DNA from 3 places in the Pseudoalteromonas sp. SG44-17 genome. Region 3 is predicted to be linked to each of the others. Evidence: predicted binding sites of a transcription regulator. Region 3 holds the regulator's gene; each other region holds the start of a gene.
The links. Region 3 encodes sigma-54, which starts transcription at its own class of promoters, with help from an activator protein. Its sites were predicted from a motif close to GTTGGCACGNNNNTNGNNT; they were not measured.
Positions count from the first base shown of each region.

Region 1: a site for sigma-54 is predicted at 9,023-9,041, ahead of H5182_RS08690 (flagellar hook-length control protein FliK). Genes of this name have one in related genera too.
Region 2: a site for sigma-54 is predicted at 8,992-9,010, ahead of H5182_RS04835 (DUF3192 domain-containing protein). Genes of this name have one in related genera too.

Region 1 covers NZ_JACJEV010000009.1:39,112-50,254, forward strand. Annotated here, with positions in the region: gene H5182_RS08645 (DNA-3-methyladenine glycosylase I) at 1-353, opposite strand, end outside; gene H5182_RS08650 (PAS domain-containing sensor histidine kinase) at 494-1,606, shown strand; gene H5182_RS08655 (sigma-54 dependent transcriptional regulator) at 1,603-3,081, shown strand; gene fliE (flagellar hook-basal body complex protein FliE) at 3,260-3,592, shown strand; gene fliF (flagellar basal-body MS-ring/collar protein FliF) at 3,613-5,328, shown strand; gene fliG (flagellar motor switch protein FliG) at 5,321-6,361, shown strand; gene fliH (flagellar assembly protein FliH) at 6,365-7,183, shown strand; gene fliI (flagellar protein export ATPase FliI) at 7,202-8,536, shown strand; gene fliJ (flagellar export protein FliJ) at 8,536-8,982, shown strand; gene H5182_RS08690 (flagellar hook-length control protein FliK) at 9,111-11,143, shown strand, end outside.
Region 2 covers NZ_JACJEV010000004.1:152,484-163,626, reverse strand. Annotated here, with positions in the region: gene rapA (RNA polymerase-associated protein RapA) at 1-2,074, opposite strand, end outside; gene H5182_RS04850 (PhoH family protein) at 2,369-3,766, shown strand; gene H5182_RS04845 (PAS domain-containing hybrid sensor histidine kinase/response regulator) at 3,833-7,615, shown strand; gene H5182_RS04840 (diguanylate cyclase) at 7,584-8,498, shown strand; gene H5182_RS04835 (DUF3192 domain-containing protein) at 8,565-8,945, opposite strand; gene H5182_RS04830 (D-2-hydroxyacid dehydrogenase) at 9,109-10,053, opposite strand; gene zntR (Zn(2+)-responsive transcriptional regulator) at 10,155-10,568, shown strand; gene H5182_RS04820 (SO_0444 family Cu/Zn efflux transporter) at 10,552-11,143, shown strand, end outside.
Region 3 covers NZ_JACJEV010000051.1:1,661-12,803, reverse strand. Annotated here, with positions in the region: gene H5182_RS20890 (lipid asymmetry maintenance protein MlaB) at 1-201, opposite strand, end outside; gene H5182_RS20885 (phospholipid-binding protein MlaC) at 194-868, opposite strand; gene mlaD (outer membrane lipid asymmetry maintenance protein MlaD) at 875-1,423, opposite strand; gene mlaE (lipid asymmetry maintenance ABC transporter permease subunit MlaE) at 1,438-2,217, opposite strand; gene mlaF (phospholipid ABC transporter ATP-binding protein MlaF) at 2,217-3,032, opposite strand; gene H5182_RS20865 (calcium/sodium antiporter) at 3,288-4,259, shown strand; gene H5182_RS20860 (KpsF/GutQ family sugar-phosphate isomerase) at 4,285-5,256, shown strand; gene kdsC (3-deoxy-manno-octulosonate-8-phosphatase KdsC) at 5,256-5,807, shown strand; gene lptC (LPS export ABC transporter periplasmic protein LptC) at 5,804-6,358, shown strand; gene lptA (lipopolysaccharide transport periplasmic protein LptA) at 6,348-6,881, shown strand; gene lptB (LPS export ABC transporter ATP-binding protein) at 6,878-7,603, shown strand; gene H5182_RS20835 (RNA polymerase factor sigma-54) at 7,670-9,166, shown strand; gene hpf (ribosome hibernation promoting factor) at 9,195-9,482, shown strand; gene ptsN (PTS IIA-like nitrogen regulatory protein PtsN) at 9,487-9,939, shown strand; gene rapZ (RNase adapter RapZ) at 10,122-10,964, shown strand; gene H5182_RS20815 (HPr family phosphocarrier protein) at 10,993-11,143, shown strand, end outside.

The sequences.
Region 1 (11,143 bases), on a different contig from region 3:
AAGCTGCCAAACTCTTGCTGAATTTCAATAAAACGTTTGGCGTTATTTATAGTTGCTACAATTTTTAAACGATTACGGATAATTGTTTCATCAAGCACTAATCGTTCGATATCGTGCTCGTTCATTTGTGCGACTTTTTCCACGTCAAAATCCAAAAATGCACGACGATAGCCATCACGTTTCTTTAAAATCGTATACCAACTTAATCCTGCTTGTGCTGATTCCAGAGTAATAAACTCAAACAAGATTTGATCATCATAAACAGGCACACCCCATTCGTTGTCGTGATAGTCAACATAGTCATCTTTACTGGCATCGAGCCAAGGGCAGCGACATAAATTTGTTGAATTCATAGTGTCTCCTTGCTTTGCTTATTTTAGTTTGTCATTTTTTTGTCGCGTTATTTATACGCTAAGCAAATGAAATTAAACAATATAATTGTTGGTACAATTTGTGCATTTAGCTAGTTAGATCCTGTAAACGAGAATGCATTATGGCCTTAGCTAATGTCTTAAAACCACAATTTATCACAGCGACCCAGTATAACCCATGCTTACTGCAAGAAGAGTACATTGGTGAGTTAAGTGAATTACGCCAGCAAGCCAGTTGGTTAAGTCATTTAGTAGATACAATGCCTGCGGGTGTTGTGGTGCTTGATGGTCGCGGTTTGATCGCTAAAGCTAATCAAATTGCAACAGACATGCTGGGGGAGCCACTCGAAGGTGAAAAGTGGTTCAGTGTGATCCAGCGCTCGTTTCGGCCCCAACAAGATGATGGTCATGAAGTATCGCTCAAAGATGGTCGCTTAATTAAGTTAGAAATAACGGCATTAGCGCCAGAGCCAGGGCAATTAATCTTAATGACTGACTTAACAGAAACGCGTCGTTTACAAACACGCGTTGCACATATGCAGCGTTTAAGTGCACTGGGTAAAATGGTGGCATCTTTGGCACATCAAGTGCGAACACCACTGTCTGCTGCGATTTTGTATGCCGCTAATTTAGGTTCAAAGCGGTTACCCGAAAGCTCGCGAGGCAATTTTCATACTAAGTTAATGTCGCGTTTAAAAGATCTCGAGACCCAAGTAAACGATATGTTGTTGTTCGCTAAAAGTGGCGATCAGCAAGTTGTTGAACATGTTTCCATGCAGCAATTATTAACTGAAGTGAAAACTGGCGCTGATGCTATGGTCGCACTTAATAATAGTGAACTTCAGGTCAGTTTACCTGAGCCTGATATCGAGATAATGGGCAATAAAACTGCGCTTGCCAGTGCCATTCAAAACCTTATTCACAATAGTATTCAAGTCATTGGCAGTAATGCACTCGTTCAATTAAGTGCGCAGCGGGATGCGAGTGACCCCGAGCTAGTGTGTATTACTGTAAGTGATAATGGCCCTGGGGTCGATTTAAGCTTACTTGATAAATTATTTGAACCATTTTTTACTACGCGAAGCCAAGGCACAGGTTTAGGCTTAGCTGTGGTTAGTTCAGTCGCGAATGCACACCAAGGACGAGTTGAAGTAACGAACAATGCTCAAGGCGGAGCCTGCTTTAGTTTACTGTTACCTATTTGTACAAAGTCAACATCGGCGGAGGCAATATGAACAACACGATTTTAGTGGTTGAAGATGATGCGGGGCTTCGTGAAGCCTTGATTGATACGCTTGAAATGTCTGGAATAGATTGCGTTGCGGCTGACAGTGCCGAGCAAGCTATGGTGCTACTTAAAAAAGACAGCTTTTCGCTGGTCGTGAGCGATGTGCAAATGGGCGCGATGAGTGGTCTTGATTTACTGCGCAGCATAAATCTTAATTACCCTGATCTACCGGTTTTAATGATGACAGCGTATGCGACTATTGATGATGCTGTTGAGGCTATGCGGTTAGGGGCAATTGACTATATGGCCAAACCGTTTGCGCCCGAAGTGCTACTTAATATGGTAAGCCGCTATCTACCTGAGCCAGAAAAAGAAACTGATGGCCCGATTGTCGCTGATCCTAGTAGTATTCAGCTATTAGAACTTGCTAGTCGGGTTGCTAAATCGGATGCCAGTGTGATGGTGCTTGGTCCTAGTGGCTCAGGTAAAGAAGTACTCGCACGCTTTATCCATGATAAATCAGATCGCGCAGAGCAGCCATTCGTCGCAATAAACTGTGCTGCGATCCCTGAAAATATGCTCGAAGCTACATTATTTGGCTACGAGAAAGGCGCGTTTACTGGTGCGATTCAAGCTTGTCCGGGTAAATTTGAGCAAGCACAAGGTGGCACAATTTTACTTGATGAAATCACTGAGATGGATTTAGGCCTACAAGCTAAGTTATTACGTGTATTACAAGAACGCGAAGTTGAACGTTTAGGTGGTCGCAAAACTATTAAGCTGGATGTGCGTATTTTGGCTACCAGTAACCGTGATTTAAAAGAGGCTGTGGCTAAGCACCAGTTTAGAGAAGATTTATATTATCGATTAAATGTATTTCCGTTGATGTGGCGTCCACTTTGCCAACGTCCAGGCGATATTGTCGTGTTGGCAAAGCATTTAATTGAACGTCATCTCAATAAAAGCAAAGAGCCTATCGCTGTACTTAGCGAACCGGCAGAGAAAAAATTATTAGCTCATACTTGGCCAGGTAATGTGCGTGAACTGGATAATGTGATCCAGCGTGCGCTGATATTACGCCACGGTGATATGATTGACGAAAGTGCTATTTTTATTGAAAATTTAACCCAGACTCCTCTAACTGCGGCTTTATCAGCAAGTTTAGTACCGGTCAATTCAGCGCCAGAAAGGGCGACTTCGGCGGTTACAAGTTCACCAACTAATGATGCTTATTATGATCTGCAAGCGCCAGCAATAAAAGCGACAGCAGAACGAAATCAGCTGCGTGAAGAATTACCAAGCTTGGATTCGGGAAGTTACAAAGATGAACTTAAAGATAAAGAGCATAGAATTATTTTAGAAACCCTAAATCGTTGCCAAGGCAAGCGTAAAGATGTAGCTGAAACATTAGGGATCAGCCCACGAACATTACGTTATAAATTGGCTCAAATGCGTGATTTGGGGATCACCTTACCTGCTTAAGCCTCTATAATTTTTGTTTTCCTTCACTATTTAATTTACGCTCAGCCTTGCTGGGCGTAAACTTGTCAAAACTCTGACAACTAAAATAAATCTTAAGTTTCTGATATTTATTGTTTTATTAGTTGGCATGCTTTGTGCTTTATTAAGTTATTAGTAAACTGCATCGTCAGAGACAATTATGAAAATTCAAAACAGCGCATTATTTCAAGAAATGCAATCTATGGCTCTCGAAGCTGGTCGTAGTAATCAAGTAAACAAATTACCGACGCAGGCGCAGCCTACTTCGAGCGCCCAATTTGGCGATTTGTTAAGTGATGCACTCAATACAGTGAATGGCCTTCAAGCTGATGCGAAACAAAAAGTCGTAGCGGTTGAAATGGGCGATCGAAATGTGTCATTAGCGGATGCAATGATCGCATCACAAAAATCGTCAGTTGCCTTTGAAGCTACGGTGCAAGTTCGTAACAAACTTGTAGAAGCCTATAAAGAAATCATGAACATGCCTGTTTAACTAGGTAGTGGAGAATTATTGTGGCGCAATCTAATCAATCAACAGATCTTGCTTTGGCCGGCGGCGGTATCGACCAAACTGATAATGACGATCAACAAGAACAAAAGTCAGGCTATTTAAGTGCATTAAACGGCGTTGATGTATTGCGTCAGGTTACTCTAATTATTGCATTAGCGATTTGTTTAGCGATTGCTATTTTTGTGATTATTTGGGCACGTCAACCAGATATGCGTCCACTTGGAAAAATGCCAACGGAAGAGCTAATTCAAACGCTCGACTTTTTAGATGCACAAAAAATTGACTATCAACTTGATGGCAATGTGGTTTCTGTTCCTGAAAATGAATATCAAAATATTAAATTGTTAATGACCCGCGAAGGTATTGAGCAAGCGCCGAACTCGGGTACTGATATTATCATGCAAGATATGGGTTTTGGTGTTAGTCAGCGTTTAGAGCGTGAACGTTTAAAGCATGGTCGTGAACAACAACTAGCGCGTACGATTGAGGAACTACAAAATGTCACGCGTGCTAAAGTATTATTGGCAATACCGAAAGAAAATGTTTTTGCTCGTCGTGAGAAAAAACCATCCGCAACAGTGGTATTAACTTTAAAACGTGGTCGTATGCTCGGTAGTGAAGAAGTGGACGCCATTGTTGATATTATTGGTTCAGCAGTGCAAGGTTTAGAGCCGTCACGAGTAACTGTAACAGACCAAAATGGCCGATTACTTAATTCAGGATCGCAAAGTGCGTTAGCTGCTCGCTCACGCAAAGAATACGATATTGAACGTAAACGTGAACAAGAATATCTAGATAAAATAGATGGTATCTTAATGCCAGTTATTGGTATGGGTAACTACACTGCACAAGTCGATTTAAGTATGGACTTTAGTGCGATTGAAGAAACTCAAAAACGCTACAACCCTGATTTACCGGCGGTACGCAGTGAAACCACCTTTGAAGAAAACAACATCGGCGGGTTAGCTATCGGTATTCCTGGCGCGCTGACAAATCAGCCTCCAACAGATTCAAATATTCCTGAAATTGCCGGTCAAGGTGGTGCAGGCTCTGGTTCATCACCCAGTCGCACTCACAAAGAAGCGACACGTAACTATGAACTTGATACTACTATCTCCCACACACGTCAGCAAAGTGGTGTTATTCGTCGAATTAGTGTGTCTGTGGCAGTCGATTATGTGGCAAAAGTGGGTGAAAATGGTGAAACGACTATGGAGCCTCGCTCAGTTGAAGCACTGTCAAATATTCGTCGTTTACTGCAAGGTGGTGTGGGTTTTGACTTACAGCGTGGTGATGCATTAGAAGTAGTGACAGTACCGTTTGTACGTGAACCGATGGACTTAGCTATTGAAGTGCCACTGTGGGAACAAAACTGGTTTATGAAAGTTGTGCGTTTAGTGCTTGGCGCATTGGTTATTATAGTGCTAATCATGGCGGTGGTTAAACCTATGCTGAAACGCTTGATTTACCCAGATGATACCCTTGAAGAGTATGATGATGATGCGCTTAGTTCTGGTGTAGATATTGGTGATAACACCCTAGATATGCTAAATAAAGATTTTGATTCTGCTTCGGTTGGCTTCTCAAGTGATGGTACACTACAGTTACCAGACCTACATGGCGATGAAGACTTATTAAAAGCTGTTCGTGCCTTAGTAGCAAATGAGCCAGAACTCTCCTCACAAGTTGTGAAAGCGTGGTTAACTGAAGATGACTGATCAAGAACAAAAACAACTGCCAGCAGCGTTTGATGTTGATAAATTAGACGGTGTAGATAAAGCCGCAATTTTATTGCTAAGCTTATCCGAAGAAGATGCAGCGCAAATATTAAAGCACCTTGAACCTAAACAGGTGCAAAAAGTGGGTATGGCAATGGCGGCGATAGATGATCTATCGCAAGCCAAAATCAGTGCCGTGCACAATTTATTTATAGAACAAATACAAAGCTTTAGTACGATTGGCTTCCAATCAGAAGATTTTATCAAAAAAGCGCTTACTGCGGCACTTGGTGAAGATAAAGCGGCAAGCCTGATAGATCAAATTGTTATGGGATCTGGTGCCAAGGGTCTTGATTCATTGAAATGGATGGACTCAAAGCAGGTTGCCAATATTATTCGCAATGAGCATCCGCAAATACAAACTATCGTTTTATCGTATTTGGAGCCTGAGCAATCGGCCGAAATTTTAGCGCAGTTTCCTGAAAAAGTGCGCTTAGATTTAACCATGCGAATCGCCAACCTTGAAGAAGTTCAACCTGCGGCTTTACAAGAGTTGAACGAGATAATGGAAAAACAATTTGCCGGACAAGCTGGTGCGCAAGCTGCAAAAATGGGCGGCTTGAAAGCGGCGGCAGATATCATGAACTACCTCGATACTAATATTGAAGGTCAGTTGATGGATTCTATCCGTGAGCATGACGAAGAGATGTCGCAACAAATCCAAGATTTAATGTTCGTATTTGAAAACTTAATGGATGTTGATGATCGTGGTATTCAAGCTATCTTGCGAGAAGTCCAACAAGATGTACTGATGAAAGCCATCAAAGGTACTGATGATGCATTGAAAGAGAAAATCCTCGGCAATATGTCAAAACGGGCTGCAGAGATGCTTGCTGATGATTTAGAAGCAATGGCACCTGTGCGGATCAGCGAAGTTGAAGCCGCGCAAAAAGAGATCTTATCTACGGCACGTCGTCTCGCTGATTCAGGTGAAATTATGCTTGGTGGTGGTGGTGGTGAGGAGTTCTTGTAAACCATGAGCAAACCTACTCAATATCAAGGTCGTCCTTTACGAGCCAGTGAAGCAGTTGATGAGTTATTAGAAAACTGGCCAATTCCAGATGTTACGCAAGACACTCGAAAATTCGATGGTCGTTCAACGGCGTTTGGTACACCGCTGGCCGATTTATATCGTAAAGAGCTTGAAGAAAGTGAACAAGCACTAGAGCCCGAAGAGCCTGAGCTGCCCTCGTTAACAATGGCTGAGCTGGAACGAATTCGTCAAGATGCCTACGAAGAAGGCTTAAAACAAGGCCACGAGCAGGGTTATATTGATGGTTTTGAAAAAGGCGTAGGTGAGGGAAAAGAAGCCGGTTATAAAGAAGGCATTGAGCTTGGTAAAACACAAGGTCAAGAAGAAGTAAAACCACTGATTGAAGAACAGCTAACGGGTCTAAAAGCATTGTTGGATAGTTTGTCAGCACCATTAGCTAAAGTCGATGATGACGCCGAAAAGCAACTTGTACAGTTAACCGTAATGCTAACCGAAGCGCTAGTTTATCAAGAAATTAAAACCTCCCCTGAAATCATTTTGCAAAGTTTAAAGCAGTGTATCGATGCGTTAGCCAATGAGCAGCAAACTGTGCGTATTCATTTACATCCTGAAGACATTGAACTGGTTAAAAATAGTTATGGTGAAGCTGCACTAGCTGAAAACCATTGGCAGTTAGTTGCAGAGCCGACTTTAGATCGCGGCGGTTGCCAAGTAAAAACACCTCAGTCATCTATTGATATGACTATAAAAACCCGCGTCAAAGAAACGTTGGATAGTTTTTTGCATAGTAGTGGTATCTAACGCTATTTTTGGTTTGCAATGAGTTCTCAACCACGCCCATTAAGTGAACGTTTACAACAGTATCAAAAACATATTCATAGCCCAACGCCTGCTGTTGCGGGAATTTTAACCCGTGTTGTAGGGTTAACATTAGAGGCGAAAGGATTACGCGCGCCAGTTGGCAGCCAATGTAAAATTGAAACCATGCATGGTTTTGTTGATGCTGAAATTGTTGGTTTTAATGATCAGACGCTTTACTTGATGCCAAATGACCATATTTCTGGTGTACTACCTGGAGCGCGAGTGATCCCACAAGTAAATGATACCGGACTGCCTGTTGGTATGTGTTTACTTGGTCGTGTTGTTGATGGCTTAGGGCGTCCGTTGGATGGGCTTGGAGCTATTAAAGCAGAGCATTACTTAAAATTTGCACAAAATTCAATTAACCCATTATCTCGACGACCAATTACGCAGCCGATGGATGTTGGCGTACGCGCTATTAATTCAGTGATAACTGTTGGCCAAGGCCAGCGCATGGGGCTATTTGCAGGCTCAGGCGTGGGTAAGTCGGTATTACTGGGTATGATGACCCGAGGCTCAGAAGCTGATGTAATAGTTGTTGGTTTAGTGGGGGAGCGTGGCCGCGAAGTAAAAGAATTTATCGAAGAAATACTCGGTGTGGAAGGGCGTAAGCGTTCTGTCGTAGTTGCTGCTCCCGCCGATGCATCGCCATTAATGCGATTAAAAGGTTGTGAAAGTGCGGTAACTATCGCGGAGTACTTTCGCGATCAAGGCTTAAATGTTTTATTGCTACTGGATTCTGTAACGCGTTATGCCATGGCTCAGCGCGAAATAGCGCTTGCGGTTGGTGAACCACCGGCGACTAAAGGTTATCCGCCTTCAGTATTTGCAAAGCTACCCGCGCTGGTGGAACGTGCTGGTAATGGCGGCGAAGGGCAAGGCTCTATCACAGCGTTTTTTACTGTACTGAGTGAAGGGGATGATATGCAAGATCCGATTGCTGATGCGGCGCGAGCCATTTTAGACGGTCATATCGTGTTATCCAGAGAGCTCGCTGACAGTGGTCATTATCCTGCTATTGATATAGAAAAATCGATTTCACGGGTGATGCCACAAGTTGTCTCAGAAGCACACATGCAACAAGCGCGAGTGTTAAAACAAGTGTATTCAATGTTCCAGCAAAATAAAGATATGATTACTTTAGGTGCTTATCAAAAAGGCACCGACCAAATGCTTGATCAGGCCATTAATATGATGCCAAGAGTGAATGCATTTCTACAACAAGGCATGAAAGATGTGATTAGCTATGATGATGGCCTACAAGGGCTTGCGCAATTATTAGGACAAGCATAATGGCAACAAATAAGCTCAATCTATTGCTGAAAATAGAAAATGATAAAGAAGAAACTTTACGGATAAATTATTTACAAGCGCAGCAAAACTTGCAAGGCAATCAACAAAAATTGCAAGGCTTGAATAACTTTCGTTTGGAGTATACTCAGCAATTACATTTAAAAGGAAAGTCTGGTTTAAGTAGTGCAGGGTTTAGTCAATACCATGCTTTTATAGCCAAAATAGAAGAAGCTATTCGTCAACAAGCCAATACCGTCAGTACTGCTAAACAAGTTGTTTCACAACGACAAAGTTTATGGCTGAAACAGCAGATTAAAGCTAAAGCCGTTGCTAAATTAATAGAAAAACAGCAGCTTAAAGCGAATGTAATCGCACAAAAAAATGAACAAAAAATGCTTGATGAATTTTCTGCAAATCAATTTTATCAAAGACGTCGCGCTCTATAGTCATCGCCCAAAATAGCATTATTTATTTATTAAAATTAGCTTAGGCATATTATTTGCTTGTTTAACGTATGAAGTATTTATTCTGGCAAACTGCGGCGGCAAATTGCCACTTTTAATCTAGGTGAATTATGGCTATTAGTGATCTTTCAGTGTTTATCTCAACTGAGCAGGATGTTCAGTTAAATAAAAAAGACAGTGCCAAAGGCAGTGCGGCAACAGGTAAAGAAAGCACCGATAGTGATTTCTTTAGTGAGTTACAAAACGCTAATAATGCTGCAGAAACACCCATGAAAGTTAACTCATCTGGCGCTGTGTCAGCTGCAAGTGAAGCCGAAGTTGCTGCTGAAAAAGCGCAAAAAACGCCCACTGACAGCAGTGATGAGAAAACGATGTCAGGTGATGATATGTCTGGTGATGCAATGCTTGCTCAGATCACGGCAGCCAACAATATGGACACTCGGGTAAATAATACGCCAACTGTTGCAAATGCCTCATTACTTTCAACGTTGGGTAAATACAGTGAAGAAAAAATAGATCCGAAGCTTATTAAAGTCACTGGACCTCGTCCAATTGATGATGTTACGCCTATTATTGATACAGACACTCCTGCCACTGATGATCCTATTGCACAACTAGTCGATAAACAACTAAAACCAACGCTACTTACTGAAAAAACGGTGCTGGCAGAGGCGATTGATAAACAGCTTCAACTGAAGGGAAACACCCCTCCTGATGATGCTGTGACTCCTATTATTGATGATATTCAAGTGGCAAAAGAGATATCGCAAAATAAAGCGATGACAATGCAGCCAACAAACCAACAAGCTGCAGCTACCTTAAAGAGTGGGGAAGTTGGCAATGAAACAGCTCAAATAAATATTGCTGAAAATACAAGCAAAGGTAAGCCACAAAACAGTGAAGTATTAGCTAAAGGTTTGGACGTAACGCTTGCTCAACAAGTTAAACCACAAGAAAGTGAAGTATTAGTTAAAGATTCGGACACAAGGATTGCTCAGCAAGAAAAACCTCAACAGAGTGCAGCGTTAACTGCAGATGCGCAAGCAACTGTAGCTAACGTTACTGCTAACGCCAAACAAGCAACCACAAGTGCTACTGCAGTAGCAATGGACGTTGCTTCAAAGGCAGAACCAGTAGTTAAAGGTGTGGAATCAACCACTACGATTGGCTCTCAAACTGATGTAGCTGAAAAAGCAGCTACACAGGCAAAGCATAGTAACAGTGCTGTATTAGAGCAAATCAGTAAGGTATTGCTTAACTCACCAACTACAGTACAAAAAAATGAACACCCATTGTTGGCGAGCTTAACACCAGAGCAGCAAAAACAGCTACAAAATCAAGTTGATGTCATTCGTCAGCAAGATCCATCACCGGCTAACGTAACTGACTTAAAAAAAATGCTGGCTGAATTTGTAGAGCTTAATAGTAAAGAAGTTGCAAAACCTACCACGGCAGTTGCGACAATGAACACGGCAGAGCTAACCCAACTAAGTAAAGATATTTCGCTGTTGAGTCCTGTACAAAAGCAGGCATTGAGCCAGCAATTACAAAATTTTGTGAGCACTGAGCAGCCTAAGGGGGCTTTATTAAATCAGATCAATACGGCTATTGCAGAATTAGCTCAGCCAGAGAGTATTGAAAAAAAGACTGAGTCAAAAGCTCAATTGACGGTTCAGTCAATGACAGATAATTTAGTAAGCACTACAACAACCAATAGCAACACCGCTAAATCAGATACAAATAAAGTATCTGCGCCACAAGATGCACTTATAAAGGCCGCGAGCAAAGAGCAAGAAGTGAAACTGGCAGTGCAAGATAATGTTCTAAAAAGTGAGCAACTTGCTGAAAATATTAAAGCAGAGCAAAGCCCTGTGCGCGACAACACATTGACACGTGTAAATCAATTGTTTGGCCAGCTCACCGGATTAACCACTGCGGTTACGACAGCCTCGGCTGTAGAAGGGAGTGAGCAAAGCTATCAACAAGCTTTGGCAGATATGCAAGTAATGCATGCCCAGCAAGCGAGCCCTACATCACAGACAAGACAAATAAATCTTGATCCAACTGTGTTACAAGCATTGAATATCATGAAAAGTGATGCAGCCAAATTACTACAAGAACGAGTGAGTGCATTACTAAGTAT
Region 2 (11,143 bases), on a different contig from region 3:
CTGATGAGTGTAACTCAAGCAAACGGTCACGCCCGCTTTCCATTTGTTTACGCAGGACTGCGTTTTGACCGGCTACTTGCCCTAGTAATGGCTCTAGCTCTTCTTCATCACAGTTATGGGCGGCAATAAACTCAAGTAGCTCATCTTTAAACTCTTTATACAAAAGTTGCCCGGTGCTTGAGGTGGTTTCAAAGGCATCTAAGCCTTCGTTATACCAACGCAGTAATACTTCTTGTGCGCTGTTTTCAAAGTACGGTACATGGATGTTGATATCTTGAGTTTGGCCAATACGGTCAAGGCGACCAATACGTTGCTCAAGTAAATCTGGGTTCAGTGGTAAATCAAATAACACTAAGTGATGAGCAAATTGGAAGTTACGACCTTCTGAACCAATTTCAGAGCACAATAATATTTGTGCATTGTCGTATTCATCAGCAAAGAATGCGGCGGCGCGATCTCGCTCAATAATTGTCATGCCTTCATGGAACACTGAGGCTTTAATCGCTTCGCGTTCACGCAGGATTTGCTCAAGGCTGATAGCGGTTTCGGCTTTAGCACAAATAAGCAGGACTTTTTCCCGTTTAAGGGTTTTTAGGGTGTCGATCAACCATTCTACTCGAGGATCAAATTGTCCCCAGCTAGCGCTTTCGCCTTCAAACTCTTGGAATATTTTTTCAGGGAATAGGGCGCGTTGCGCGCTAAGCTCTGCATTTTTAATGCCGCTCATATTGCCCAATACTGAAATTGCCGTTTTATATTGTTTCGGCATCGCCATCGGGTAGGCGTGTAGTTTGCGACTAGGGTAGCCGTCAATGCCGCTACGGCTATTTCTAAACAAAATACGGCCTGTGCCATGGCGATCTAATAACATCGCCAAAATCTCTTTACGGGCCGCTGCATCGCCATTTTGCGCTTGTTCAAGCACCTTACTGATGTCGGTTTCTTTTAACAGCTCAATTAGCGTGGCTTTGGCGTTGTCATCAAGGGCTTGCTGTTGTAATAATTGATTAGCAGCCTCTGCCACATGCTTATAGTTACTTTCTTCAGCAACAAAGGCATCGTAGTCATAAAAGCGATCAGGATCGAGTAACTGTAGGCGCGCAAAGTGGCTGCGGTGACCAAGTTGATCCGGTGTTGCTGTTAATAGTATCAGCCCTGGAATATCTTGGCTAAGCTCAGCCATACGTTGATATTCAGTGCTTGGTTTACCGTTGGTAATACTTAAATGATGCGCTTCATCAACAATCAGTAAATCCCAATCAGCCATTGTTGCTTGTTCAAACCAGCGTTTTTTCTTGGTTAAAAACTCAAGGCTAGTTAGTACTAACTGTTCAGTGTCGAATACATTTGGTGAGTCGGCAAATGCTTCATCGCAACGCTCTTCATCAAAAATTGAAAAGTGTAAATTAAAGCGACGCAGCATTTCAACTAACCACTGATGCTGCAAGTTCTCCGGCACTACGATGAGCACTCGGCTTGCGCGACCACTGATAATTTGTTGATGTAAAATCATCCCTGCTTCAATGGTTTTACCAAGGCCTACTTCATCAGACAATAATACTCGAGGAGCAAACCGTTTACCGACCTCTTGTGCAATATAAAGCTGATGCGGAATTAAGCTTGCGCGCTGACCAATCAAACCCTTAATAGGTGATTGTTGGCGTTCAAACTGGTGTTGCCATGTTTGATAGCGCAATGTATAGCGATCAAAACGGTCAACTTGACCGGCAAATAAGCGGTCTTGTGGTTTATTAAATTTGATGAAGTGATCTAAAAACGTTTCTTTTAATTTTGCTTTTTCACCGTTATCAATACGAGTGCCGTGATAACAAAGTAAATCACCGATAGGTTCAATTGACTCGACTTCAAGTTCCCATTCTTCAACGCTTTTGATCACATCACCAGGATTAAATGCCACACGGGTAACCGGTGCTTCTAGCATTGAGTAAACACGGTTTTCGCCACTGGCGGGAAATAAAATGCTGACCTGACGGCCCTCAAGGGCAACCACTGTGCCTAATCCTAAATCTGACTCTGTATCACTGATCCAACGCTGACCTAAGGAAAAATTCATGTATGTCTCGTCTATGAAGAAAAAGGCGGCTATGTTACCTGTTACCTAACACCACTGCAAGGCACGAACCAGCTGACTTTTAATTAATTTAATAACTGTGAATTATTCCTATTAAAGCTGCTGCAATAAGGATTAATTCAAAACAAAAAAAGGTTTGTCATAAAACAGACTTTTATGACATCTAAGCTAAACTTAGAATATACCTAGCAATTAAGTTTTTCAGGGTGAGCGTTCACCCGTTTTACTTGATTAGTTGTGTATAGCATAAAAATCATAAAACGTAAGGAAAGTGCTATGGAAAAAGCTTCGAACCTTGATAGTAAAATGTATGTGCTAGATACCAATGTATTACTTCACGAACCCCTCGCGTATTTATCATTCCAAGAACACGATGTTGTAATTCCCATGACAGTTTTAGAGGAACTGGATCATATAAAAGATCGTAAGCATGATGTCAGCCGTGATGCCCGTGTGGCCATTCGTGGTTTGGATGAAGTACTCAAAGATGCCACACCAGAACAAATGCTCAAAGGTGTCGCTCTACCTAGTAATAAAAAGGCCAAAGCATCTTCGGCTGGCACACTTATTATTGTTAATGATCATTTATTTGCCGATTCTATCTCAGGTTTACCTGGCAACGAAAATGACCACCGTATTATCAATTGTGCCGTGCACCTACAAAAACAACATCCTAATAGCAAAGTGGTGTTAGTTACCAAAGATATTAATATGCGTTTGAAGGCCAAAGGCGCAGGGCTTAAATTTGTTGAAGATTATCGTACCGATCAGCTGATTGATGATATTGCTTTGCTCTCCAGTGGTTATAAAAAAATTGCTGGCGATTTTTGGCAGCATGTGGGCGAATGTGAAACACAACAACATGGTCGTGATGCGTTTCATAAAGTGGCAAAAAGTTTGATCCCCGATGTATTTTGCAATGAATATTTACTTGATGACAGCGGTCAGTTTGCCGCACGAGTCAAATCTTATGATGAGCAGCATATTATGCTCAAAGATATCGGTGTTGAGCGTTTAATGCATCAGTCGGCATGGGGAGTAAAGCCAAAAAATATTTATCAAGGCATGGCAATGGATGCGTTACTCGATACCGGTATTGAATTAGTTATTTTAACAGGTCCTGCAGGATGCGGAAAAACATTACTAGCGCTTGCCTGTGCTTTGGAAATGGTGGTTGAAAAAGGTATTTACGATAAGGTAATTGTCACCCGAAATACTCCTGAAATTGCTGAGTCGATCGGTTTTTTACCAGGTACCGAAGAGGAAAAAATGGCACCATGGTTAGCTGCGATCACCGATACCTTAGAGGTATTACACAAAGGTGACGAAAATCCTATTTCAAGCCGTAACTATATTATGGAAAAGGCCAACATACAGTTTAAATCAGTTAACTTTATGCGTGGTCGCAGCATTCAAAATGCCGTGGTCATTTTAGATGAAAGCCAAAACCTTACCGCCTCACAGCTGAAAACTATTATTACCCGTTGTGGTGAAGGTACTAAGTTAATTTGCTCTGGTAACCTTGCGCAAATAGATAGTAACTACTTAACTCCAGTTACTTCTGGTTTAACTTATATTGTGGAGCGCTTTAAAGATTTTGAAGGCAGCGCCACGGTTAACTTAAATGGTGTGGTGAGAAGCCGTTTAGCATCGTTTGCGGAAGAAAATTTATAACTTGCGCAGTCCCACTTGGCTCGCTAACCTTGTTGACAAATTTAGCGCCAAGCATCGGATTGTAGATTGAATTTTCTACCTTTAAAACATTACTATCGTTCACTGGCTGTGGCACTTATTGTGCCGCTGCTGGTGGCTTTTCTATTATGTTTACACTTATATAATATTAAATTAGATCGCGCCGTTGCTAAACGTGAAGCGGATTTTGCTAATATAGCAGCGCAAGTTGAGCATGCTATGAATGGTGCTGATGGCTTGATCAACACACTGTTCTCTTTATACGAGCAACCTTTGTCGTATCAATTTGAGCCGCAATGGCTTGAAGATATTAATCAGCAAGAGAATTATTATTACCGAAAAATCCCTGATGGAGGCGGTGAAATTGTCGGGCAAGGTAAGTTTTCGACCACTCCTAATGCGATAGCTCAATGGCAGCAAGTGATCGCCTTGGGGCCTGCTTTTAATACCTCATTATCGTTAATTCAATCCTTATCGGCAGTTGCTTATGTTAATGAGCAAGGCTTTGTTTATATAAAACGTCGTCGTGACGAAGATAGCCTAATGTTAACTCAAGTATTGGATGGCCAGTTGCGCCCAGCACTGGCTGACAATTCACTGACATCAAGTGCTATAGTAGAGGTGGCAGGTAAAAACTACTTATCAATAGGGCGTGCGCGTGAGCAGGGCGGTGAAGATTATATTATTTTGATTTATGACTTATCGGCAGTATCGCAATGGCTAAAAAAAATATCGCCGCGCAGTGGCGAATATATATTTTTAAATAGTGCGCAGCACGTCATTATCAGCTCACTTTACGATATTGAAGAAGACACGCCATTAGCGGAGTATTGGCCTTCAGCTAAAGCGCCATCAGAATTAGATAATCAGGGTAATCTCACTCTTTTACAAGCGCAAAAGCAGCTACCAATTTATGCGGGTTATTTTGCATCGCATGATGAATTAGCCTCACCGATTGTAACTGATGTATTAATTGAACTTACTTTTTTGAGTATGTTTTTAGTGATGATGTTCAGTACCTTGTTATGGTTAAGCCAGCGTATTTTTGTGAAACCCATGACATATTTAATGGCGTATCTTGAACAAAATGAGGAGCACTATAAAGATTATTCAAATTATCATATACCAGCAAACTGGCAGCCGTGGTTTAGCCGAATCAAGTGGGTACTTAACAAAAATCAGCAGTTGGTAAACTCATTGCAGCAGGCAAATAGTGAACTTGATGACCAAGTAAAAATAAAGACCCGTGAACTCGCACGCAGTTATGAGGCTAAAGAACGCCATTTAGCATTATTGAATACTATGCTCAATAGTGTGCCAGATCTTATTTATTTTAAAAACATTGATGGCTCATTCTTAGGATGTAATCGTGCTTATGAACAATACATAGGTATTGAGCAAGGGCAGTTAGTTGGTCAGCAGTTATGTGATATTAGTGATGATAATGGCCAGATCAGTGAATTAGAGCAACAAGTTTTAACAACCAAAATGAAGGCTGAGCAACGACTTGAAACCCAGCTACAAACCTTTCAATTAACCATCGCGCCATTTTATAACGATCAAAATCAGTTACTAGGTTCAATGGGAATTGGCCGGGATATAACCGCCCAACAACAAGCTCTTTTGGCATTAAAAGCGTCAGAGTCTAAGTTTCGCAGCGCCATAGAGTATGCAGCTAATGGGGTGATTTTACTTTCACTTGAACAGACAGTATTACAACTTAATCGAACTGCGCGAAAGATTTTTAAGATTGATAAAACTGAGCAGGATTTATTATTAGTGGATTTATTTCCACGGCAACAGTGGCAAGAAATAGCAACGCTTTTAGCTTTATTGCTGAGTGAGAAAAAGAAAGTTTACCATCTTACTTTAGGACAAGAAGAGCTAAATTGCTGGTGGCAGCTGAGTGTCTCTTTAGTATGGGATGAGCAACAAGCACCTTACTATTATGTTATTCATATTCAAGATGTCAGTGCATTGACTCAGGCCAAACAAGATGCCGAGCGGGCAACCGAGGCCAAAAGCCGATTTATTGCTAACTTAAGCCATGAAATACGCACGCCACTGCATGCTGTGACAGGCCTTATTGATATGGTAACTCAGCAAGGCTTAACAGCGCAGCAGCAACAGCATGCAGTTCAAGCAAAAAATGCTGCGCAAAGTTTATTAACCATGCTTAATCGAATGCTTGATTTTGCGCGAATCGAAAATAACCAAGTGCAATTAGATTTAGTTGATTTTGCTGTAGTTGCACTTGTTGACAGCTGCGAGAGTGTATTAATAGGGCTCTGCCAGCAAAAAGAGTTGGCTTTTAATATCGATATTGATCCGCTAATTGCTCCGCAGTTAGTCGGCGATTACATTCGCTTACAGCAAGTGCTCGGTAATTTACTAACCAATGCCGTGAAATTTACTGAACATGGCAGTATCACTTTGAAAATAACAGCCGTTGAATTGACGCCAACACAACAAACCCTGTGTTTTAAAGTGATCGACACCGGGATCGGTATTGATAAAGCTGATCAGAGTCGATTATTTGACGCATTTACGCAAGGCGACGAATCACTCACTCGTACCCACCAAGGCGTTGGTTTAGGGCTTGCTATAGTCAAACACGAAGTGGCATTAATGGGAGCTGAAATTAAAGTTGTCAGCAATAAAGGCCAAGGCAGTGAGTTTTTCTTTACTATAACCTTTAATGTTGCCGCTCAAATCGATCCTATCGTCTGGCACAATACTTTAGTGATTCATTCTGAGCGGGGAATTAATTTACCTACCGCATTAGCGCCATTAAAACAGCTAGAATTTTCTGAGTTAGCTGAATTAACAGACCACGCTGTATTAGCAGATTATCAGCGGATCATCATTAATGACGTTGATCTACCGAGAGTAATAACGCGAGACAATATAAAAACAGCATTGATGAGTAATAACACGCAGCTTTATGTTGTTAAAAATGCTCCAAATACTCCGCTGCCTACTCTTAAAGGTATGCAAATGTGCAGCGTGAAAAGTTCTGCATTAGTACAACGAATACAGCAAGTTGAGCCGATATCTAAACGCCCTGATGTAAATCTGACAACGGCAGAGAGTAAACTCAACGTTGCGGGCTTACTAGTGTTAGTTATTGATGATAATCAGCTTAATTTAGATATTATTAGTAATATTTTAAGTCAAGCACATATTAATGTAATGACAGCAACTTCGGCGATGGCAGGGATAGATTTGGTTGCACAAGTCATGCCTGATCTGATCTTAATGGATATTCAAATGCCAGAAGTCGATGGGTTACAAGCAACCGCTTTATTGCGACAAAGTTATGAACAACAGCAATTACCTATTTTTGCGCTAACTGCGCATTGTGAAGCAGCTGACGAGCAACGCTCACTTGCCGTAGGTATGAATAAACATTTAACAAAACCAGTGGTTGCAGCAACGTTATTAGCGGCGATCAATGAACTACAAATTACCGGCGCTGTTTTTTATAATCATTCTTTTGCATTAGAACAATTCTCGGGTAATAATGATTTATTGCAGATTATGCTGGATAAACTTGCTAAGTTGTGTGTAAGTCATCTGCAGCAATTAAAAGTACCGATGCAAGCAAAAGCTTTGGAACGGTTAGTGCATAGTATTAAAGGTGTGTCAGGAAATCTTGGCTTTAATCGCCTAAGTGCTACCGCTCAGCAATTAGAAAGTAGACTACGCAAGACACCAGACGTAGGGCAAATATCCCTGAGTCAGTTAGAGTTCGAACTAGCACAAGTAAATAGATATATTCAAATACAAGGCTCAGTAAATGTTGAAGAAAGCCAAAATACTGATCGTTGATGATGACCCATTAAATCGATTGGTGTTGGAAAAAACATTAGTGAATGATCACGAAATATTTTTAGTTGAAAGTGGTGAAAAAGCCCTGACATTTGTTAAATCAACTGCGGTTGACTTAATTATACTCGATATTGTAATGCCTGGCATTAATGGCTATGAGGTATTAATTCAGTTAAAAGAAAATTCAACTACGCACGCTATTCCAGTTATCTTTATTTCAGCTAATACAAGCCATGATGATGAAGCAAAAGGGTTTGAATTAGGCGCAATGGACTATATTGCTAAGCCATTTAGTCCCGCAATAGTACGTGCACGAGTGCGAAATCAATTATTGATTAAGCAAAAAAATGATTTGTTAGAAATGCTCGCCTCCATTGATGGGCTGACAGAAATACCCAATCGGCGTTATTTAGATGAAAGCTTATCGCGAGAATGGCGTCGCAGCCGTCGAGCTGGTACACCGTTATCGGTGCTATTAATAGATATAGACCATTTTAAGCGTTATAACGATTGTTACGGTCACCGTGCCGGGGATGACTGCCTTAAACGTGTTGCACATGCATTAGTTGTAGCGTGTGAGCGTGGCACTGACTTTGTTGCGCGCTACGGTGGAGAAGAATTTGCCGCAGTGTTACCCGATACCAACCAACACGAGGCATTAAAATTTGCTAATAAACTCAGAGATGCTGTTAATACGCTAGCTATCCCGCATAAAGCATCACTCAATGCCGCTCACATTACGATAAGTATTGGGGTTGCTACAACTGAGTTTGGTCAAGTTTATTCTGAGCATATATTACTTGAAGAAGCCGATTTAGGTTTATATCAAGCTAAAGATAGTGGCCGCGATAAAATTATCGCTCGAGTTATTGACGCAAGTTAGTAAAGTCAGTTACTACAGCAAATAAAGAGTGAATATGCTCCACTCTTTACTGCTTTAGTTTTGTGTCTAAATGGCGCTAAGTGAATTATAAATACTATCACCCACACCAATCAGTTTCTCGTTTTTAAAGACCAGTGGAGTACATTCATCTTTTGTCATTTTTCCGTCAGAGTGAATACTGTGGGTGGCATAAAATAGTACTTGGTATACATCACCGTCTTTTTTTAATAATTCTGTAAAGTCGGGAGTTTTTAATTTATTTAATACATTTTGATAGCTGGTATCTAAAGTGAGCCCTGAGATGCTTTCACGATTAAATTGATGATGTTCTTCCCAGCTTGAACTATTACCAGCCCAGTGTGTTTGTGCTTCACCATCGGATACTGCAATTACACAACCAGTAAGAAGAGGGGCTGCAAGCGCGGCAATTAAAAGTACTTTTTTCATTATTTTATCCTGGATACTAAATATTGATTTTAATTTATCTATTAGCTAGCAAAGAACTAGCCAATATTTTATGTTATTTAAAATCAATGAATTAGATTTTTTTGTAAGGTGGTGCATTATATTTAACCACCTTTTATAGCGTGACTAACTAAAAGTTAGTTGATTAGACCAGTCTATTTAAACTTTCACCTTGGCTAAATGCGCTAATATTTAAGCTGACTTGCTTTACTAAGCGAATGATTGACTCTTCACTGGCCCATGCAATATGTGGAGTCAGTATTAAATTATCACCACGATAAGCGGCCAATGGATTATCCTTCGCAGCTGGTTCTTTACTCAATACGTCAAATCCCGCTCCTGCAATTTGGTTATTGCTCAGTGCGTTGGCTAAATCAGCTTCATTAACGATACCACCGCGCGCGGTGTTAATTAAAATGGCATTGGGTTTCATCATAGCAAGTTCAGCAGCACCAATCAGATCACGACTTTCATCGGTTAAAGGACAGTGTACACTAATAATATCAGCTGTTTTTATTGCTTGGTAAAATTCTGTTCGGCCCTCTCTAGTTACTTGGTTTTTACGCTCACTGATAACTATATTGGCACCAAAAGCACGTGCAACATCCGCAACAGCTTTACCAAGCGAACCATAACCGATAATTGCCAGAGTTTTACCTCCTATATCATTAAAACGGTAATCAAGGCGGCAGAACATCTCGCTTTGTTGCCATAACCCTTGTTGGCAATCAGCAATGTAGCGGTGAGTATTACCCAGTAAATTGGTGATCAGTGCAAAGGTATGTTGTACAACCGAAGGTGTTGAATACCCGGCCACATTGGTAACGGCAATGCCAAACTCTTTAGCGGCGACTAAATCAACATTGTTAGTGCCAGTTGCGGCTACACATATGAGCTTTAATTCAGGGAGTTTTGCCAGTGTTTCGCGATTAAGTACCACTTTATTGGTGATCAAGACATCAGCGCCTGCACTATGCGCTAATACTTGTGCTGGACTGGTTAGTGAATAACTAGTGAAGTTGCCAAGTTTTTGAAGAGGTTCAAGGGATGTGCCTGCAAGCGTAGCAGTATCGAGAAGAGTAATATTCATGAGCTTTCCTTCATAATAAAAATTTATAAATGCTTGACCTTGGTGTGTACTCTAAGGTTTATACTCAGCATCAGTTGATAATATGTTAATTGGAGACGGTGATGAAAATAGGCGAATTTGCCAGTCAATTAGGTGTCTCTACAGATACCCTAAGGTACTATGAAAAGCATGCTTTGTTAACGCCTTCAGCGCGAACGCAAGCAGGTTATCGAGATTATAGCCAAACCGATCTTAAGCAAATGATGTTTATTTTGCGCGCTAAAAATGTTGGCTTTAGCTTGGCTGAGATCAAAGAACTATTACAAATTAAATTTAAAAAACATCAGCATTCTTGCCATGAAGTTAAAAACTTAACAATACAAAAGCGTGACTTAGTCGCAGAGCGTATTGCTGAATTAACACGTTTTCATCAATCATTATCCGTGTTAGCTGATAAGTGCTGCGGAGGCAAAGAGCCCGCAGATAACTGTTCGATATTAACCACTTTGGAGGACATTGATGGACTTAATCAATAATTTTTGGCAGTTATTTTTATTATCTGCACCTTGGTTAATGCTCGGTTTATTAATAGCTGGGTTATTAAATGTGTACTTACCGGCTGATTTCTTAAATAAACACTTGGGAAAAGAAGGTTTTTGGACGACTGTTAAAGCTGCTTTAATTGGCGCACCAATGCCATTATGTTCGTGCGGTGTAATACCTGCTGCAATTGGTTTAAGACGTGCAGGCGCTTCAAAAAGTGCTACCACTGCGTTTTTAGTATCGACGCCAGAAACAGGGGTTGATTCGGTGTCGGTATCGTATGTGTTACTAGGTCCTTTTATGGCAATAATTCGTCCAATAGCGGCGATTTGCAGTGCTATTGTCGCTGGTGTCTTAGTGGGGCGTGATGCTGAAAAAACGCAAACTACAGATCACATCAGTGAAGTTAATAATGAGCAAAAGCGAGCAACGACAATAAGTTGCAGCTCAACTAAACTAGCTACGGTCGAAGAGAAGATAAGTTGTTGTTCAACGAAATCAGCAGTGGTCGAAGAGAAGATAAGTTGTTGCTCAACGAAATCAGCAGCGGTCGAAGAGAAGGTTAGTT
Region 3 (11,143 bases):
TAATTCTGCGAAAGAGTGAATTAACCAAGCTAAGCCCGCCGTGTCAACCCTAGACACCTCAGAAAGGTCAAAATACCAGTTTTTATGGTTACTTTGTGAGTTTTTATTCAGAAGTCGTTCAGCGGAAATTGAATTTCGAGTCAATTCACCACTGACTCGATAGTGCTGTTCGTCAAGCTGAGTAACCGTTACTTTACTCATTACCGCCGTCACCTCTAAATTGCACTGGCAACTTACTTTTCTGTTCAAGTAGGTCACTTACATGGTTAATACCTTGCTGGCGCAAAATGCCTTGAAATTCACTTTGCTTGGCATCTAATAAACTAATGCCTTCGGCAACCATGTCATAAGCACGCCATTCGCCATCGCGATCTTCACGTACTTTAAAATCAATTTTAATTTCCGGCTTGCCTGGCTCGACAATTTTGGTTTTCACTAATACTAGGTCTTGTCCTGTAAACTCTTTGCTTGCACCAAACTCTACTTTTTGGTTGGTGTATTGCGTAAACACACCAGCATAAGTAGCGATTAAGTATTCTTGAAACACATCAATAAAGTGTTTAATATCCTCAACGGCTTGCTTTTGCTCCGCAGGATCTTTAATCGCACGTACTTTTGATACATGACTTCCTAATACACGCAGTGCAGCATATTTATAATCAATGTAAGGCATCAACTCTTCTTTGACAATAACCCGTAGGTGCTCCTTATCTTTTTCGATTAAAGGCTGGTCACGAGTAATACGTTGAAAAGTATTATCAGATACTTGGCGGACCATTTTATATGGGTCTGTTAAATTGACCGCATCGCTTGCTACGCTAATGGCACTGAAAGTCAGCGCAACTACCATTAAAAATTTCTTAAACATAATTACTTACTCGCCGCCTTGATTGAATAAAAATTGCCCGATTAACTCTTCAAGCACCAATGCTGATTTCGTGTCAGTGATATAGTCGCCATCATTTAAGGCTTTGCTCTCAACACCAAATAACTCGTCTAACCCTAAGTTTTTATCATCACTCGTTACCGCAACACCTAAACACGCTTGTTCAGCTGATTTTGGGGCAATAACAGGGTTAATCCCCAAGTATTGCTCACCGAGAATGCCTGATGTCAGGATTGAAACTGAGCTGGTATCTGAAAAACGACATTGATATTGCGCATCAATCGTCATATCAACAACTGGCACAAATTCTTGTGGGTGAATTGAAATTCCCTCAACTCGACCAACCACTACACCACCTACTTTAATCGGCGCACGTGTTTTTAATGAACCAATGTTTTCAAACTTGGCTTTCAATAAGTAGGTTTCGCCGTTGCCGCTGATCCCTGCATTGGCAACTTTTAACGCCAACATAGCAAAAGCTGCTATGCCTAGCGCAACAAAAAAACCAACTAAAATTTCTAATTTCCGTGAATTCATTATCTATACCTTTATTAGCTAGTAAACATTACCGCTGTCAAAATAAAATCAAACCCTAAAACAGCCAAAGATGAGTGTACAACTGTCTCTGTTGTTGCTTTACTGATCCCTTCAGAGGTCGGTATACAATCGTAGCCTTTATAAAGCGCAATCCATGTAACCACGATGGCAAATACAAAACTCTTGATCATGCCATTTAAAATATCTTGCTGGAATGACACTTGTGACTGCATGATTGACCAAAAACTCCCCGTATCAACACCCAACCAATCAACCCCCACTAAATGAGCACCAATAATTGCAACTGCTGAAAATATCAACGCCAGTAATGGCATACTGATAAAGCCCGCCCAAAAGCGTGGCGCGATAATACGTTTAAGAGGGTCAATAGCCATCATTTCAAGACTTGATAACTGCTCAGTCGCTTTCATTAAACCTATTTCTGCGGTTAATGCACTACCAGCTCGCCCGGCAAACAATAATGCAGTAACAACAGGGCCTAACTCTCTAAGTAAACTCAATGCTACTAATGGGCCTAAGCTATCCTCTGCACCATAACCAACTAGTACGGTGTAGCCTTGCAACGCCAACACCATACCAATGAATAAGCCCGACACCATGATAATCAATAGTGACTGCGAGCCGACCATATATAATTGCCGTATTAAAAGCGGCGTGCCTTTTCTAAAATTAGGCAAACTCCACAACGCACCTATCAACATCTGAGTAGAGCGACCAAGTGCAGCAAACCGTCCTAACGTTTTATGACCTAGCATTTGCAAAAAATCAAACATCAGCGGCGCCCTCCCAGTAATTCTTCTTGATAAGGTTGAGCAGGAAAATGAAACGGCACTGGGCCATCAGATAATCCTTTTAAGAACTGCTGAACTAGGGCCGATTCATGATTACGCATTTCATCCGGTGTACCGCTACCAATAACGCCTTGATCGGCAATAATGATAACGTGATCGGCAATACTCATTACTTCTGTTACATCGTGAGTTACGATTAATGATGATAACCCAAGCACTTGATTAAGCGACTTAATCAACTTAACCAACACACCCATGGAGATAGGGTCTTGGCCTGCAAATGGCTCATCATACATAATTAATTCAGGATCAAGCGCGATTGAACGCGCTAATGCAGCACGACGTGCCATACCACCTGACAGCTCAGAAGGCATTAGATCTTGTGCTCCACGCAAGCCAACAGCTTGTAATTTCATTAGCACCACAAGGCGAATTAAATCTTCACTTAGACGAGTGTGCTCACGCAGCGGAAAAGCGATATTGTCAAACACTGACATATCGGTAAATAATGCGCCGCTTTGAAACAACATACTCATTTTGGTTCGCGCCGCATAAAGCTCTTTGCGCGACATGGTAGGAATGTTATTGCCTTCGAATAAAATAGTGCCGCTATCTGGTTTTAATTGGCCACCAATTAAACGCAACATGGTGGTTTTACCAATTCCGCTTGGCCCCATAATTGCCGTAATTTTTCCTTTAGGGACACTAAAGCTCATATTTTTATATATACAGCGATTGCCCCTAGAAAAGCTTACATCCTTGATTTCTACTATTGGTTGCGACAAGTCGCTCTCCATTACTATTTTCACTAGTTCACCTATTTTAAGCGTTTTTACACCAAGATGGAAAAAACAAATCGTAAAATTTTGTAATATTCTATGTAATAGCGCTGCAAAGCTTACAGCAGTTGGCTTAACCGTCGCTTAAATAATTTTTCTCAGTCCAAATCAGTCCATAATCTAACAAGCTTCGCAGATTCTTTTATTTATACTTTCAGGTTGGCTTTTGTTACTATTTGCAGCCATCTCATTTTGAATAATTGGCGTAACGTAATGGTGACTTCTTTTGTCATTTTAATTCTCGGATTTGCAGCTCTCGTTTGGAGTGCAGATCGCTTTGTATATGGTGCTGCGGCACTGGCAAAAAATTTCGGTGTTCCTACTCTTATTGTTGGTTTAACAGTTGTTGCTATGGGCTCGTCAGCCCCTGAAATGATGGTCTCAGCATCAGCTGCGCTTGCAGGTAAAACTGACACTGCAGTGGGTAATGCCGTTGGCTCAAATATCACTAATATTTTACTTGTTTTAGGTATTACCGCGCTATTGCGCCCACTATCAGTATCATCAATGACATTAAAACGCGAAATGCCGCTTGTGCTGCTAGTGTCAATCGCCGCCTGGTATATATTTTCGGATAACTACTTTTCATTTGCTGAGGGCGTTGCATTAATCATAGGCTTTGTGGTCTTTATTGCGGGCTTAGTTATTATTTCTATTCGCGCTAAAAACCAAGCTGATGACCCATTTGTAAGTGAAGCCTGTGAAGACGTACCAGATAACGTGCCCACCAAATCGGCTTTATTTTGGTTAATTATTGGTATGATATTACTGCCTGTCAGCTCACATTTTTTAGTTGGCTCAGCAGTTGATATAGCCAAATACTTTGGCCTAAGTGATTTAGTAATAGGGTTAACCATTATTGCTATTGGCACCAGTCTGCCTGAGCTGGCAGCCTGTATTGCTGGGGTATTAAAAAACGAAGATGATTTAGCACTGGGTAATATTGTTGGCTCAAATATCTTTAACATTTTAGCTGTGTTGCCACTGGCTGGGATTATCAACCCTTCAATTATTGACCCTTCAGCTGCAAACCGTGATGCCTTAATTATGATTGGTGCCACCATAGCCCTTATAGCTATGTCCTTGAGCTTTAAAGGTACAAGACGCATTAATAGAGTTGAAGGTGGCCTGTTATTGGTCGCATTTTTAGCATATCAGAGTTATATTTTTAGCCAAGTTGCTTAATGCTACCCACAAAATGGATAACACAATGACGCAGTTAAATTTTATTGAACAAGGTAAGCGGGTGCTAGAAATAGAGCGCCAAGCACTGCTTGATATAACCCAATATCTAGACGAAAACTTTAATCAAGCTTGCCAATTGATGTATCAATGTCACGGAAGGATCATAGTAGTCGGTATGGGGAAATCTGGGCATATTGGTAATAAAATTGCTGCAACACTGGCAAGCACTGGCACGCCTGCGTTTTTTGTCCATCCGGGTGAAGCAAGTCATGGTGATTTAGGGATGATCACTCGTGATGACGTGGTTATGCTTATTTCTAACTCAGGCGAAACCAGCGAAGTACTGAATATTATTCCGGTTATTAAACGTATTGGCGCAAAAATGATCGCCATGACAGGTAACCCTGAATCATCAATGGCAAATTGGGCTGATGCTCATGTATGCATCAAAGTAAGTCAAGAGGCCTGCCCATTAGGACTCGCCCCGACTGCGAGCACGACTGCAACGCTTGCGATGGGTGATGCAATAGCCGTTGCTCTGTTAGAAACCCGAGGCTTTACTGCCGATGACTTTGCGCTATCGCATCCAGGGGGAAGCTTAGGCAAACGTTTACTATTGTGTTTAAAAGATATTATGCACAGTGGCCCAGCAACGCCTATGATCAATGACAAGCAATGTATCAAAGATGCATTAATCGAAATGTCGGCCAAGGGCTTAGGTATGACGGCCATTGTTGATGACACAGGGCAACTTGCAGGGCTTTTTACTGACGGTGATTTACGCCGAATTTTAGAGCAACGAATGGATATTCACAGTACTTTGATCAGCACTGTCATGACCCGCTCTTGCACTACAGCAACTGCAGATATGCTTGCCGCCGAGGCACTCAATATTATGGAGAATAAGCGTATCAATGGCTTAATTGTAGTTGATGATAAACACCACCCTATTGGTGCTCTTAATATGCAAGATTTGCTCAAAGCAGGAGTTTTATAATGCAGTTTGCTGACTTATATCAGCCACTTTCAGATGATGCGAGCGAGCGAGCACAAAAAATCAAACTCCTGATCTGTGATATCGACGGGGTGTTTTCAGATGGCCGCATTTATCTTGGCAATCAAGGTGAAGAACTCAAAGCGTTTAATACTAAAGATGGTTTTGGTATCAAAGCACTGATCAATAGCGGTTTTGAAGTTGCCGTGATCACCGGTCGTCATTCACAGATAGTTCAGCAACGGATGACTAGCCTGACAGTACCGCATATTTACCAAGGTCAAGAAAACAAGTTGCAAGCTTATCAACAGCTCAAAGATAAATTGCAGTTAAGCGATGAACAAATCGCTTACATAGGCGATGACGGGCCTGACTTGCCGGTAATGGAATTAGTTGGTTTTGCGGTGGCAGTAAATGATGCTCACCCCTTGATCAAGCGAGTTTCACATTATACAACCATGCTCCCTGGTGGTTTTGGAGCGGTGCGTGAACTCACTGATTTATTAATGCTCGAAAATGGTAAATCATTAACTAGCGAAGGCACAAGCTCATGAATAGTGCGCGTTTAATATTATGCGTATTATTTGTCGGCTGTATGGTATGGCTGTGGTATCCGTATTTTTATCAAAGCACTGCCATAAAACAAAACCAAGAAGATATAATAGCAAAACCTGATTATACTGCGGTGGCATTAAAACAAACCGCGTTTGATGAACAAGGTAAAATTAGCCACAAAGTAACAGCTGCAAAAATGGAACTTTACCAACAGTTAGGGTTTACTTACTTTGAACAACCTATTTTTACACTCTATAATCAACAGCAAACGTGGCAAATTAATGCCGATGAAGCCACCCTATATGAAAATCATCAATTAATTTTAGAAGGTAATGTGGTTGCTAAAAACCTGACCAATAATGCCATGATTGAACATATAAACGCAGATAATATTCAGGTTGATATTGAACTACAAACCATGAGTTCAGAACAACCAGTTGAATTAATCGGACCAAATTTAAAGATCACTGGGCGCGGCCTCCATGCCGACTTAAAAGCCGAAGTGGTAGAACTAATTAACCATACGCGAACCATATATTATGACCAATAAATTTGCTCACTTGCTTGTGATACCAAGCTTATTCATTGCCTTTGCAAGCTTTGCTGAAAATACGGCACCACCTGCGGATCAAGTCTCTATCAGTGCTGAAAAGCAGCTTGCCCAACTGAAAGATAATATCGGTATTTTTGAAAAAAATGTTGAAATCATTCATGGTAACCGCCGTATCAAAGCGGATCGACTTGAAGTCCATAAGCGCGAAGATTTAGGCAATAACAAACAATTGCTTGTTGCAACTGGTAACCCTGCTTACTTTGAAGAAAAACAAACTGATGGCACAATAATGAGCGCCAGTGCTGATGAAGTCCGTTACGATGTCGCCAAGCGCTATTTAACGTTAATTGGTAATGCACAAGTCACTCAAGCAGGTCAAAAAATTAATGCCAAAAGCATTACCTATGATATGGACCAACAGCTGATCAGTGCTGAAAAAGGCGCAAGCTCAAACGATCGCGTACACACTATTTTGGTACCTGTTGACAGTAAAAAAGACAAACCTAAAGGGCAGCCATGAGTATATTAAAAGCTGAATTTTTAGCAAAAAGCTATAAAGGTCGCCAAGTTGTAAAAAGCGTGGGTTTAGAAGTTAGCGCAGGCAGCATTGTTGGCTTACTGGGTCCTAATGGCGCAGGTAAAACCACCACTTTTTATATGATTGTGGGTTTAGTACCTAGCGACAAAGGTAAAATAAGTATTGATGATAATGACATCACTTTACTGCCAATGCACAGTCGCGCACGGTTAGGGATTGGCTACTTACCACAAGAATCATCCATCTTTCGTAAGTTAACTGTTTATCAAAACCTGATGGCTATTTTAGAAACTCGTAAAGAGCTGAATAAACAAGCCAGAGAAGAAGCACTAGACAGCTTACTTGATGAGTTTAGCATTCAACATATTCGCGACAGCCAAGGTATGGCATTATCTGGTGGTGAACGTCGTCGAGTTGAAATTGCACGCGCTTTAGCCGCAAATCCAAAATTTATCTTACTTGATGAGCCTTTTGCTGGCGTTGATCCTATTTCAGTGTTAGATATAAAGAAGATTATTGAACACCTTAAAAACCGTGGTATTGGCGTACTTATTACCGACCACAATGTACGAGAAACCCTTGATGTTTGTGAAAAAGCCTACATAGTTTCTCATGGGGAGTTAATTGCATCAGGTACCCCTGAGCATGTACTTGCCGACCAAACAGTCCGCGATGTTTACCTGGGCGAGCAATTTAGGCTATAAAGCCACGCTCGGCTAAGTATCTGCTAGACTTAACGATGATAACAATAAAAGGATTGTTAGAGATACATGAGGCAATCACTCCAGCTGCGCATGGGCCAGCAACTTACAATGACACCACAGCTGCAACAAGCAATTCGCTTATTGCAACTCAGTACATTGGATCTCCAGCAAGAAATTCAAGAAGCACTCGACAGCAATCCATTGTTAGAGCTAGAAGAGCATGAATATTCAGACGACACGGCTGGTAAAAACGAACAAAAACAAGACAACGATGACTTAACCGTTAGTGCATCAGCAGACGACAAGCCCAGCGAATATGAACAAGAAAGTAGCGAAGCATTAAGCAAAGAGACTTTAAGTGACGAAATGGCTATGGACGTCACCTGGGACGAATACATGAGTGCTGCGCCAAATACGTCATCCGGCCCAATGCCTGAAGATGAGTCAATTTATCAAGGTGCTTCAACTGAAACCCTGCACGAATATCTGATGTGGCAATTACAGCTCACACCTTTTAGTCCAACCGATGAAGCCATTGCCATTGCGATTGTTGAAGCTGTTGACGATTCAGGTATTTTAACCTTGAGCTGCGAAGACATCGCAGAGAGCTTAAATCAAGGTAATAACGAAGAAGAAATCGAACTCGACGAAGTGCAAGCAGTGTTAAAACGCATTCAGTTATTTGACCCTGTTGGTATTGCTGCGCGCAGCCTACAAGAATGTTTATGTATTCAATTAAATCAATTTGATCCTGCAACTCCTTGGATTAGCGAGACTAAAATGATTTTAACTGATCATATCGATTTATTAGCTAGTCGTGACTATCGCACTTTGATGAAAAAGACTAAGCTTAAAGAAGATGAGCTGAAAGAAGTAATGACACTGATCCACAGCCTTAACCCAAAGCCTGCGGATACTATAGTACGCGAAGAGTCAGAGTATGTTATACCTGATGTTTCGGTGAAAAAAATTAAAGGTCGCTGGGTGGTTGAACTTAATCCAGACAGCATGCCAAAAATTAGAGTGAACAGCCAATATGCGGCAATGTCACGCTCAGTAAAATCAAGCACTGACAGCCAATTTATACGCTCGCATTTGCAAGAAGCTAAATGGTTTATTAAAAGCCTAGAAAGTCGTAACGAGACGTTACTCAAAGTAACTAACTGCATTGTAAAACAACAGCAGGGATTCTTTGAGCATGGCCCTGAAGCAATGCGACCTATGGTACTAAACGACGTTGCTGAAATGGTTGAGATGCACGAATCAACAATCTCTCGCGTAACGACACAAAAGTACATGCATACCCCCCGTGGTATTTTTGAGTTAAAGTATTTTTTCTCAAGTCATGTAAGCACTGAGAACGGCGGCGAATGCTCTTCGACAGCTATTCGAGCATTGATCAGAAAATTGATCAGTGCAGAAAACTCAGCGAAACCATTGAGTGATAGTAAGATTGCAGATATATTGGCAGAGCAAGGTATCAAAGTAGCTAGACGGACTATTGCAAAATACCGCGAGTCGCTGGCTATTCCACCGTCAAATCAACGTAAAAGTTTGATTTAAGGCGTAAAATCACAAGAGGAAAATGCTTATGCAACTAAATTTAACTGGTCGTCACGTAGAAATTACTGATTCATTAAGAGACTATGTAAACAATAAGTTTGCCAAGCTTGAAAGGCATTTTGATCATATCAATAATGTCCATGTTATTCTTGATGTAGAAAAACTAAGCCAAAAAGCAGAGGCCACATTACATGTCAGTGGCGCTGAATTATTTGCCTCGACTGAGCACCAAGACATGTATGCAGCTATTGACGGACTAATCGATAAACTTGATCGTCAAGTAATTAAACACAAAGAGAAGCACGCTCGACACTAACACTATGAAATTAAGCTCACTTATTTGTCAGGACTGCAGTAAAGCTGCGGTCCTTTTTAATAGCAAAAAACGGATCATTGAATTTATAAGCCAATTGGCTCATGAACAACTCCCTCAGCTATCACAACAAGAAATCCTCAACGCACTACTATCGAGAGAAAAACTAGGTAGTACCGGTATTGGTCGTGGTATTGCTATCCCTCATGGCCGTATGAGTGGTGTTGAAAACCCGCTAGCAATAATTTTAGTGAGTGAATCACCGGTTGATTTTGATGCGATTGATAATCGCCCAGTTGATATATTTGTAGCCCTCATCGTACCAGATGGTGACAGCCAACTTCATTTGAAGACGTTAGCCACAATTGCTGATAAACTCAATAACAAAGATTTTTGTAAACAACTACGTAGCGCAAAAACAGACCAAGATTTGTATCATGTAATTGCAGCTCAATCGTAGTCATACCAATTGTATTGAATTAGAGAGTAATTATTGCAACAGGGAAATAGCTCTAGAACAAGGTGGAAATTATTTATATAGTTGTTCTATATAAATAATTTTAAACAAAGTTAGTGGGTTATTTAACAAGCAAGAATGAGCATGTTTTTAATAAAATTGGTATTAAATGAAGGAGAATTTACATGGAGTTAATCATCATCAGTGGGCGTTCTGGCTCAGGTAAATCTGTTGCTTTACGTGTAGTAGAAGATCTTGGCTATTATTGTGTAGATAATATTCCAGTTAACTTATTACCGTCATTAGTACGCAGTGTCTCTGATAATTACGACAAAATAGCCGTCAGTATCGATGTTCGTAATTTACCGAAGGAGCAGGAAGAATTTAACGACATTCTTGAATACTTGCCTGGCTTTGCAAATCCGACGCTATTTTATTTAGACAGTGATGATCAAACCTTGATCAAGCGATTTTCTGAAACCCGCCGCTTACACCCATTATCTTTGGACTCTTTGCCACTGGATTTAGCCATCAAGCAAGAAAAAGTGTTGCTTGATGTATTAACTACTCGTGCTGATTTCATGCTTGATACCACAGATCTCAGTGTCCACCAGCTTGCTGAGTCAATCCGTGAAAAGATTTTAGGGAAAAAAGATAAAAAACTAATCATCACCTTTGAATCATTTGGTTTTAAGCATGGTATTCCAAAAGAAGCCGATTATGTATTTGATGCACGTTTTTTACCTAATCCACACTGGGAGCCTGAGTTAAAACCGCTCACAGGCCTGGATCAACCAGTAAAAGATTATTTAGCCAGTCACAGTATCGTGCAAAAATTCACTTGGCAGATCCAAACCTTTGTACAAACTTGGTTACCGCACTTAGAACGTAATAACCGCAGTTACTTAACAATTGCTATTGGTTGCACCGGTGGTCAACATCGCTCAGTTTATCTAGCGCAAACTATAGGTGAAAGCTTCTCGATGAGCCACAGTAATGTGAAAATTCGCCATCGTGAACAAGAATAACAACTCACGTTTACAGTAAGGAATGTTGATGCGCTTAGAAGATACATTTTTAATAAAAAACAAACTCGGTTTACATGCTCGCGCAGCCAGCGTATTAGCGCAATTAGCCGTGCAGTTTGATGCCAGCATCACACTTCATCAAGATGACAAACAAGCCGCAGGCGACAGCGTACTGGGCT